3 regions of the Rhodococcus sp. NPDC059179 genome follow, and region 3 is predicted to be linked to each of the others. Evidence: riboswitches for the same ligand, from Rfam matches in the RefSeq annotation. Region 3 holds a riboswitch; each other region holds the start of a gene.

Region 1 (3,261 bases), 320 kb from region 3:
GATCGATGCGGTTGAACTCCATCACGGGTCCTCGGGGTCGTATCGGTACGGGATCCGCAGAAGCAAACCCGACTGTGGACAGGCGTTCAACTCGACATGCCGGACCCGAGACGGAGTTCATCCGGTGTTCAGCCTGGGTGTGCGCCGCTGCCCCGATACGACGAAAGCCCCGGCCTACCCGGCCGGGGCTTTCGATTTGGTGCGCGATACTGGGATTGAACCAGTGACCTCTTCCGTGTCAGGGAAGCGCTCTCCCGCTGAGCTAATCGCGCGGGATGCCGGATCTGTCCGGCCTATCTCGAGCGGATGACGGGATTCGAACCCGCGACCCTCACCTTGGCAAGGTGATGCGCTACCACTGCGCTACATCCGCATTGTGCATGCCCTTCCGGACCCATTGTGCAGGTCCGAGAGTGCGAACAGAAAAGGCACCCGACCGGGTGCCTTTTCTTCGTGCGCGATACTGGGATTGAACCAGTGACCTCTTCCGTGTCAGGGAAGCGCTCTCCCGCTGAGCTAATCGCGCGAGGTGGAGACGGGAATCGAACCCGTGTGCACGGCTTTGCAGGCCGTTGCCTCACCACTCGGCCACTCCACCGTCAAGGTCGAGTCCAACCTCGAGAGCGGATGACGGGATTCGAACCCGCGACCCTCACCTTGGCAAGGTGATGCGCTACCACTGCGCTACATCCGCATTGCACTTCCGGGGGCTGCGTTGCTGCCTCCGTGGTGCGAGATGAAACATTAGCCCACGGGGTGTGTAGTCACAAATCGCCAGCTCAGTGGCGGAAACGTCGATCGGGTGGTGGGCTTTGCCTGGGCCGGAGGGCCTTCTCGAGTCGCTCGCAGGCCAGGCGCAGCGGGCGGCGGGGGCGGGTACATAGGCGGTTTTTCACTTCCGCGGAAGTCGTGTTAATGTTCCATCCCGTCCGGCCGCGAGAGTTCAGCGCGCGGCTGAGGTCCCGTGGCTCAGTGGGAGAGCGTCCGCTTCACACGCGGAAGGTCGCTGGTTCGATCCCAGCCGGGACCACAAAGACAAGGGTCGTCGCGAGAGTTTCGCGGCGGCCCTTTTTCTTGTGCCTGTGTGTGTGGGGCTTCTGGCCGTCGAGGCCTGGCGGGCAGTGGTTCGGCCTCCGGCGCCTGGGGCCGGCCCTCGGTAGTGTTGGCCGCGTGCCGACGACTGAGAATCGATGGATGCGCCTGCGGCGACGCATCGCGGGCAGTCCCGGACTGAACCTGGCCTACCGGATCTGCGTCGGAGTGATCGGTGGTCTCGTCCTCGCCGTCGGCATCATCGCGATCCCGTATCCGGGCCCGGGCTGGCTGATCGTGTTCGCCGGGCTCGGCATTCTCGCCTCGGAGTTCGCCTGGGCGCACCGGCTGCTGCGGTTCGCCCGGGAGCGCTACGACCGGTTCATGGCCTGGTTCGCCCGCCAGTCGGTGGTGGTCAAGGCGCTGTCCGCGTTCCTGACGTTCGCCATCGTGATCGGAACCCTGTGGGTGCTCGGCACTCTCGGGCTGATCGGCGGCTGGATCGGCATCGAGCACCCGTTGCTGGAGAGCCCGCTCTGAGCTCCGCCGGTGCTCGTGCATACTGCAGGAGCACTACTGACCTTCGCGCAGGGGAAGTCCGGTCAAAATCCGGCGCTGACCCGCAACGGTAGATCGCATACGCGACAAGCCCGATTACCTGCCGATCGTCATGAGACTCCCATTCGTCGTGGTCTACGAAACGGAAAGTCCAGTGGGGCGGCACCCGACATTGCGCGGGGCCCTTCGCGCTGGAACCGTCTTCGGCGACCCAAGAACCAGAGGTCTGCCTTGAATCCCACCTGTAAGCGACGCGGAATCGCTTCGGTCGCACTCGTTCTCACCCTCGCGCTCACCGGCTGCTCAAAGGGTGACGCCGGCGCCGAGCGTGCGGAGGCCTCGGCCTTCGCGCAACCCGTGCACATCACCAACTGTGAGCGCCCCGCCACGTTCGACGCACCGCCGCAACGGATCGTCTCCATGAACGACCACGTCACCGAGACGCTCATCCTGATGGGCGTCGGTGACCGGATCGTCGGAATGGGGTACGGCGAGTCGAACCCGTTGCCGGAGACCGCGGAACAGTTCCGGAAGATCCCGAGCCTTGCCAGGGAGTACCCCTCGGCCGAACAGATTCGCGATCTCGAACCCGATCTCGTCGTCGGCGGGATGCGCAGCGCCTTCGACCCCAAGGAGGGGCGCGACAGGGACGAGCTGGAGAAGGAGGGCATCGCGACGTTCCTGTTCTCCGAGTATTGCGGTAACGGCTTCCCGTCGATCGGCTTGCTGGAGAACGACTTCGCTCAGCTCGGTGAGCTGCTCGGCGCTCAAACGGAGGCCGCGGCGCTCACCGGTCGCGTCACCGAGCCCCTCGAACGGGTCCGGTCGGCCCTCGCCGCAGCTGGCGCCCAGCCGGTACCCACGTTCTTCTACGACGGCGGCGAGGCGGAACCGCTGTCGATCGGCGGGGTGGGGATCGGCAATCTCATCGCCGAGTACGCCGGTGCCAGAAACATCACGTCCGAGGGTCGCAAGCCCTACACGACGACGACGTGGGAGACGGTCGGTGAGCGCGCACCGGAGGCCATTGTCGTGCTCGACTACGGCAACGCTCCCGTGGCGCAGAAGCTGGCGTACCTGCGCAGCCAGCCCATCGCGTCGGCGACGCCCGCGGTCCGCAACGACCGGATCATCGTGGTGCCGCTCGACGACTTCTTCGAGAGCCCGCGGATGGTCACCTCGGTCGAGACGATCGCCAGGGCGTTGCACCCTGATGTGTTCGGCGGCAAGGGATGACGACCGCGGTCCGCGTCGAACCCCGGCTGACGCTGCCGTTGCTCCTGGCCGGGCTCGTCGCGGCCCTGCTGATGTCGATCGCCCTCGCCGTCTCGTTCGGTTCGGTCCGGATACCGGTCGGCGACGTGTGGGCGATCGTCGGGCACCGGCTCAGCGGCGGGGTCTTCGTGTCCTGGTGGTCCGAGGCGCGTGAGCGGATCGTGATCGACTCCCGGCTGCCGCGGGCGCTCACCGCGGCGGTCGTCGGGGCCGCCCTCGCGGTCGGCGGCGCGCTCGCCCAGGCGGTCACGCGCAATCCGCTCGCGGACCCCTATCTGCTCGGCGTGTCCGCCGGTGCAGGCTTCGGGGTGGTGCTGGTCACCGTGCTCGGGATCGGTGCGGGCCTGGCGGGCGTGTTCACGACCCCGCTGGCGGCGTTTCTCGGTGCGATGGTGC
Region 2 (3,261 bases), on a different contig from region 3:
GCGGCCGCCCTTGGCATCGACCCGGACCGCATCGCCGTCGGCGGCGACAGCGCGGGCGGAAACCTCTCCGCGGTGCTGGCCCAGCGCGCGGCGCGCGGGGAGGTCGGGGTCCCGCCTGCATTCCAGCTGCTGGTCTATCCCGCGGTGGATTTCGCCGTGAAGCGGCCAAGCCGGTCGACCTTCGCGACGGGATTCATCCTCACCAAACGCTTCATGGACCTCGCCGAGAACAGCTACGTGCCCGCCGGGGCGGATCGGACGGACCCGCTGCTATCCCCGATCTACGGCGATCTTGCCGGTCTGCCACCGGCCTACGTGGTGACCGCAGGGTTCGACCCGTTGCGCGACGAGGGCGACGCCTACGCCGCGAAGCTCCGCGAGGCCGGGGTCGACGTGCAACACGTCCGCGAGCCCGGGCTGATCCACTCCTTCGCGAACATGGTGGGGGTCGGCCGTTCGGGTCCCGAGGCGATGGGCCGGGTCGCGGCCGCGCTGCGACGGGCCCTGACCACCCCCGCGGTCAGTTCCCCGCCAGCACCGACAGCATCCCGTCAACCGACGCCGACCAGCTGAACTGCTCGGCCCGCAGCCGCGCCGATTCGCGGCGGGCACCGGCCGACCCCCTCGCCGTGTGCCGCAAGGCCTCTCGCCTGGGTCCGTCTCCCGCGATCACCAGCCGGATGTCCTGACCCTGCGCCACGAGAGAGCGGACCGCGTCGATGCTGCGATCGACCTGCTTCTCCACCGACAACCGTCCGCAGTGCAGCAACAGCCGTTGTGACGGCCGCGCGTAGCGGAAGCGCCGCCAGCGTGATCCGCAGGACCCCGCTCGCCATCACCTCCTCCGCGTCACGCTCGCCGGGGACGACCAGGACCACCTCGTGCCCGCGGTCGCAGTAGCCGGCGCCCCAGTTGTGCAGCGCGGTCCGCAGCCCGCCCGATCGGGGACCGTAGAAGTTGGCCAGCTGCACTATTCGCACCGACCCATCGATCACTGTCGGCGCAACGGTCACGTCAACTCTCGCCGCCCGCCCGATGAAGTGCGCGCGAACGTCTCGGCCGGCCGGGACGCGCCGACGCATTGACACCACCGTCGTGTCAGTGCGACAGTGCGCTGGTAATAGCGATGGTTGACGGGAATCCGGTGAGAGTCCGGAGCGGTCGCGCCACTGTGTTCGAGGCACACCCTCGACAGCCAGATACCGGGGCCATCGCATGGGCTTTTAGGGGACGCGGAATCCCAGGAGGAACCAATGGCACTCGTACACACCCCCAGCACGGCGACCGATTCGGTCGGCATCGCGATGATCATCGCGGGCGTGGTCCTGCTCGCGATGCTGACCCTCTACCTGGTCGGTTTCGATCAGGGTGCGGTCTCGCGCACCGGCATGTACATGCACGAACTGATGCATGACGGTCGCCACCTGCTGGGCCTGCCGTGCCACTGACCGGAACCTTCAAGAACCTCCTCATCCGCGGCCTGCTGGCCGGCTTCGTCGCCGGCCTGCTCGCAGGAGCCGTCGCGTTCGTGATCGGTGAACCGCACATCGACGCGGCCATCGCGATCGAGGAGTCGGCGGCGGCCCCGACGGAGGCGCACGGGCACGACGCAGGCACGACCGAGGCCGCGACCGGCGGGCATTCGCACGGAGACTCCGAGGAACCGCTGGTCAGTCGCGACGGGCAGCGGTTCGGCCTGTTCCTCGCGACCACCCTCGCGGGCCTGGCCCTCGGTGCCCTGTTTGCCGCGGTCGCGTACTACGCACGGCGCGTCAGCGGCCTGTCCGGCCCGATCCTCGCCCTCGCGCTCGCCGGCCTCGGCTGGCTTGCTGTCGAGGCGGTGCCGTTCTTCAAATACCCGGCGAATCCACCCGCGGTCGGCGATCCGGAGACCATCAACAACCGCACCCTGCTCTGGCTCGCCACGGTGGTGCTCGGTCTCGCGGCGGTGGCGATCGCCGCGTACGTGGCGAAGGTCCTGGCGGCGAACGAGTTCCTGACCGTCCGGATCGCGGCGCCACTGCTCGCCTTCCTGGCGGTCGTCGGCATCGGATACCTGGCGCTCCCGGACATCGACGAGGTCGGCCCGGACTTCCCGGCCAGCCTGCTGTGGGACTTCCGGATCTCGTCGCTGACGATCCAAGCCACGCTGTGGCTGGCGCTCGGCCTCGGGTTCGCGTTCCTCACGGAGCGGTCGAACCGGCTGACCTCGCAGGCGGATTCACTCACGGCGCGCTAGAGGCCACAGCGCCGCTCGACCTCCCGAATGTCACATTGGTTCGACTGAGTTGAACCAATGTGACATTCGGGAGTATCGGCGGCGGGCTAATACCGTGGGGGGAGCCCGGATTCACGCCACGGGGTGATGCGCGACTCGGCGCCGGGGCGGCAGGCTCGCAGCCATGACCGCCGCCGAAGTCCGCACCCGCCCTCCCCGTCAGGTGGAACTCTCGTTCACCCTGCTCTGCGTCGCCTTGCTCGCCGGGGTCGTCGAGGCGATCGCCCAGGCGGCCCGCGTGTTGGAGGGCGCCGACGCGAGTCCCGCGGCCGTCGGAGCACAGGGCGCGATCCGGCTGGCGGTCTACGGCGCGGTGCTCGCGCTCGCCGTCGCGATGCGGCGCGGATCGAATCCCGCCCGGCTGACCCTGCTGATCGGCCTCGGGACGGTGGGGATCGGGTCGCTGGTCGTCGAACCGGCGGCCTGGCTGTTGTCGGCGAACGGATTCGACGCCGCAGACGTCACGGTCGCGGCGATCGTCATCGCTGCGGCCCGGACCGTCCACCTGATCGCGGTGGTCGCCGGGCTCGCGCTGCTGCTGGGAGCCGACGCCCGACGGCACTTCGGTCGTTAGACCGCGCAGGAGTCGTCGGCGCAGCTCGCGTTGTCGTCGCCGCCGAGCGAGACGATCGCGCCGGACTGCGCGTAGGCCTGCTCGAGCAGCTGGGTGAACACCTCGACGGGCTGCGCGCCCGAGACGCCGATCGCCCGGTTGGCGGCGAAGAACGGCACGCCGGTCACGCCGAGCAGACGCGCCTCCTCGATGTCAGCCCGCACCCGCTCTGCCGCGGCGTCCCCGTCGAGCTCCGCGCGGATCGCGGACGCGTCCAGCCCGGTCTCGGCGGCGATCGCGACGAGTTCCTCGCGGTCGTCCACCACCCGGCCGTCGGTGAAGTGGGCACGGAACAGGGCCTCCATGACCTCCTCGCCGCGCTCGCCTGCCAGGTGGACCAGCCGGTGCGCGTCGAAGGTGTTCGCGGCGA
Region 3 (3,261 bases):
GGACTGACGGTAGATCTCGGCGCCGTCGCGGATGTAGTCGGTCATGCGCCACACGATATGGGGTCAGCGAGTCGGTCGGTCCACCCGGTAGCCGTCGCCGGTGGCCACCACGTCGGTGACCTCTCCACTCGGCCTGCCGCACTTGCGGTCACAGCCCACCCAGTGCTGCCTGCCCTCGGCCGGCAGCTCCCCGGCCTCCATGGCCGCACCGAGGTCGCCGCGGACGTCGGCGAGGGACTTGGCGCAACCGGGGCTTCCTGTGCAGGCGCTGACCTGCAGCCACGGCGAGGCGGCGTCGAAGATCAGGCCCATCGGCGCGAGCACCCGAACCACCTGTTCCGCGGTCCATTCGTCGAGGTCACACAGCAGCAGCGACCGCCAGGGCGTGACGACCAACGGCTTGTCGACGGCGGCCAGGAACTCTGCTGTGCGCGCGGTGATCGTCCCAAGCGCGAGGCCCGCCGCGAGGGTCACGCCGCCGTCGTCGTGGTCGAGCCAGCCGATCGGTCCGGTGTCGCCGCGGGGCAGGTCGACGGGCGCCGCGTCGCGCAGGCCCAGGCGCTTCAGGATCTGCTCGGCGCCGCCGTCGATCTCGTGCAGCCGCCACCGGTCCCCGCGGATGTCGAGCAGGTGCCGGGCGGCCTCGAGCAGCACGGGAACCCCGTCCGACGCGGCAATCCGGCCACCGGAGTCCCGGCCTGCCAGGACCAACGCCACGTCATCGGCGCCGACGGCATGCAGCCCGAGGTCCGCGGACAGCCCGGAGACGTCGCCGCGTCCGTCGTCGAGGGAGAACATCACCCGGCCCGGCAGCTGCGCCAACGCGGGGTCGGCGCAGAGGCCGCGGTCGAGGTCGCGCACCCAGTCGCGGACGTCGACGAGTCCACCGATCCGCCCGGAGAGGGGACTCGCAAGGATGTTGCGGACCCGTTCGTGGGTGGCCGAGGGGAGCAGGCCGATCTCGGCCAGCAGCTCCGCGAACCGGCCGGGATCGGTGACCGCGCGCAGCTGCACGTTGCCGCGCGAGGTGAGCTCCAGCTCGCCGGCCGCGAGCTCGCGGGCCGCCTCCGCCAGCGCCTGAAGCTGGGTGGGTTCGAGGAACCCGCCGGGCAGCCGCACCCTGGCCAGCGCGCCGTCCGCCGCCTGGTGCACCTGGAGGGCTCCGGGGCAGGCGTCGGGGCGGGACCGGTCGGGTGTGGTCTGTTCAGCGGGCATCGTCACCAGGTTACGTCCCGGCACCGGTAGCATCAGCGGCGCTTGCGGCAGCTCGAGAGGAAACCGGTGAGAATCCGGTGCGGTCGCGCCACTGTCACCCGACCGCCCGCTGCTGCGGGCCCGGGAAGCCAGACCCTCCACCGCTGCCGTTTCGAACCGAATGGGGCGCGAAAACCCCGAGGAGGCCATACCCGTGATCCTGCTGCTGTCGACGTCCGACACCGATCTGCTCAGTGCCCGAGCGAGCGGCGCCGCGTACCGCTGGGCGAACCCGTCCCGGCTCCTGGTGGATGACCTGCCGGGCCTGCTCGACGGGGTCGAAATGGTGGTGGTGCGCATCCTCGGCGGTCGCCGCGCCTGGGAGGACGGCCTCGACGCCGTCCTCGCCGCGGGCCTGCCGACGGTGGTACTCGGCGGCGAGCTCGCCCCCGATGCCGAGCTGATGGAGCACTCGACGGTGCCCGGCGGCGTGTCCGCCGAGGCGCACTCCTACCTGGCCGAGGGCGGCCCGCAGAACCTGCTGCAGCTGCACCACTTCCTCACCGACACCGTCCTGCTCACCGGGCACGGGTTCGAGCCGCCGGTGCACACCCCGACGTGGGGCTTCGCCCCCGTGAGTCCTTCTGGCCCCGCTGCGGACCAAAAGGACTCACAGGTCGTGGCGGTGCTGTACTACCGGGCGCAGCACCTGGCGGGCAACACCGAGTACGTCGAGGCGCTGTGCCGGGCGATCGAGGAGCGCGGCGCGCGGGCGTTGCCGATTTTCTGCGCCTCGCTGCGGACCGCCGAGCCGGAGCTGCTCGCGATCCTCGGCACGGTCGACGCGATGGTCGTGACCGTGCTCGCCGCGGGTGGCACCAAGCCCGCGAGTGCGTCGGCGGGGGAGGACGACGAGGCCTGGGACGTCACCGAGCTGGCCGCGCTCGACGTGCCGATCCTGCAGGGCCTGTGCCTGACCAGCAGCCGCGAGGCGTGGGAATCCAACGACGACGGGCTCTCCCCGATGGACGTCGCGACGCAGGTCGCGGTGCCCGAGTTCGACGGCCGGCTGATCACGGTTCCGTTCTCGTTCAAGGAGATCGACGCCGACGGCCTCACCGCCTACGTGCCCGACCCGGAGCGGGCGGCCCGGGTCGCGGGCATCGCGGTGCGGCACGCGCGGCTGCGGCACATCCCACTCGCCGACAAGCGGATCGCGCTGATGCTCTCCGCGTACCCCACCAAGCACGCCCGCATCGGCAACGCCGTCGGCCTGGACACTCCCGCGAGCGCCATCGCGTTGCTCACCGAGATGCGGGCAGCCGGATACGATCTCGGGCCGGTCGACGGAGACGACGCACTGCCCGGTCTGGCCGCCCAGGACGGTGACGCGCTGATCCATGCGCTCATCGCGGCAGGCGGGCAGGACCCCGACTGGCTGACCGCGGAGCAGTTGGAGGGCAACCCGATCCGCATCTCCGCGGCCCGCTACCGGCAGTGGTTCGCCACGTTGCCGCAGGAGCTCCGCGAGGGCGTCGAGAAGCACTGGGGTGCTGCACCGGGCGAGCTGTACGTGGACCGGTCGGCCGACCCCGACGGCGAGATCGTCATCGCCGCGATGAAGGTCGGCAACGTGGTCCTGATGGTGCAGCCGCCCCGCGGGTTCGGCGAGAATCCCGTTGCCATCTATCACGATCCGGACCTGCCTCCGAGCCATCACTACCTGGCCGCCTACCGCTGGCTGGCCGCCCGACAGGACGAGGGCGGCTTCGGCGCCGACGCGGTGGTGCACCTCGGCAAGCACGGAAACCTCGAGTGGCTGCCAGGCAAGACGCTCGGCATGTCCGCGTCCTGCGGCACTGATGCGGCGCTCGGCGACCTGCCGCTGATCTATCCGTTCCTGGTGAACGATCCGGGTGAGGGCACCCAGGCCAAGCGCCGTGCGCACGCCACCCTTGTCGACCACCTGATCCCGCCGATGGCCCGAGCCGAGAGCTACGGCGACATCTCGCGGCTCGAGCAGCTACTCGACGAGCACTCCAACATCTCGGCGCTCGACCCGGCGAA

Evidence for each region. Region 3 has a riboswitch for cobalamin ahead of cobN (cobaltochelatase subunit CobN). Riboswitches for the same ligand answer to the same signal wherever they lie in the genome.
Region 1: another riboswitch for cobalamin. It lies ahead of ACFXMV_RS07265 (ABC transporter substrate-binding protein); the one in region 3 lies ahead of cobN (cobaltochelatase subunit CobN).
Region 2: another riboswitch for cobalamin. It lies ahead of ACFXMV_RS04900 (CbtB domain-containing protein); the one in region 3 lies ahead of cobN (cobaltochelatase subunit CobN).

What each region holds. Positions count from the first base shown of each region.
Region 1 covers NZ_JBHZBV010000002.1:493,904-497,164, reverse strand. The annotation lists gene ACFXMV_RS07305 (metallophosphoesterase) at 1-25, opposite strand, end outside; tRNA gene ACFXMV_RS07300 (tRNA-Val) at 198-272, opposite strand; tRNA gene ACFXMV_RS07295 (tRNA-Gly) at 302-373, opposite strand; tRNA gene ACFXMV_RS07290 (tRNA-Val) at 455-526, opposite strand; tRNA gene ACFXMV_RS07285 (tRNA-Cys) at 528-598, opposite strand; tRNA gene ACFXMV_RS07280 (tRNA-Gly) at 623-694, opposite strand; tRNA gene ACFXMV_RS07275 (tRNA-Val) at 959-1,030, shown strand; gene ACFXMV_RS07270 (TIGR02611 family protein) at 1,195-1,572, shown strand; cobalamin riboswitch at 1,563-1,713, shown strand; gene ACFXMV_RS07265 (ABC transporter substrate-binding protein) at 1,822-2,826, shown strand; gene ACFXMV_RS07260 (FecCD family ABC transporter permease) at 2,898-3,261, shown strand, end outside.
Region 2 covers NZ_JBHZBV010000001.1:1,040,458-1,043,718, reverse strand. The annotation lists gene ACFXMV_RS04910 (alpha/beta hydrolase) at 1-573, shown strand, start outside; partial or broken gene ACFXMV_RS04905 (glycosyltransferase) at 620-980, opposite strand; cobalamin riboswitch at 1,099-1,228, shown strand; gene ACFXMV_RS04900 (CbtB domain-containing protein) at 1,254-1,448, shown strand; gene ACFXMV_RS04895 (CbtA family protein) at 1,439-2,239, shown strand; gene ACFXMV_RS04890 (hypothetical protein) at 2,403-2,852, shown strand; gene ACFXMV_RS04885 (DsbA family protein) at 2,849-3,261, opposite strand, start outside.
Region 3 covers NZ_JBHZBV010000002.1:178,050-181,310, reverse strand. The annotation lists gene ACFXMV_RS05805 (precorrin-8X methylmutase) at 1-45, opposite strand, end outside; gene cobG (precorrin-3B synthase) at 64-1,215, opposite strand; cobalamin riboswitch at 1,235-1,372, shown strand; gene cobN (cobaltochelatase subunit CobN) at 1,409-3,261, shown strand, end outside.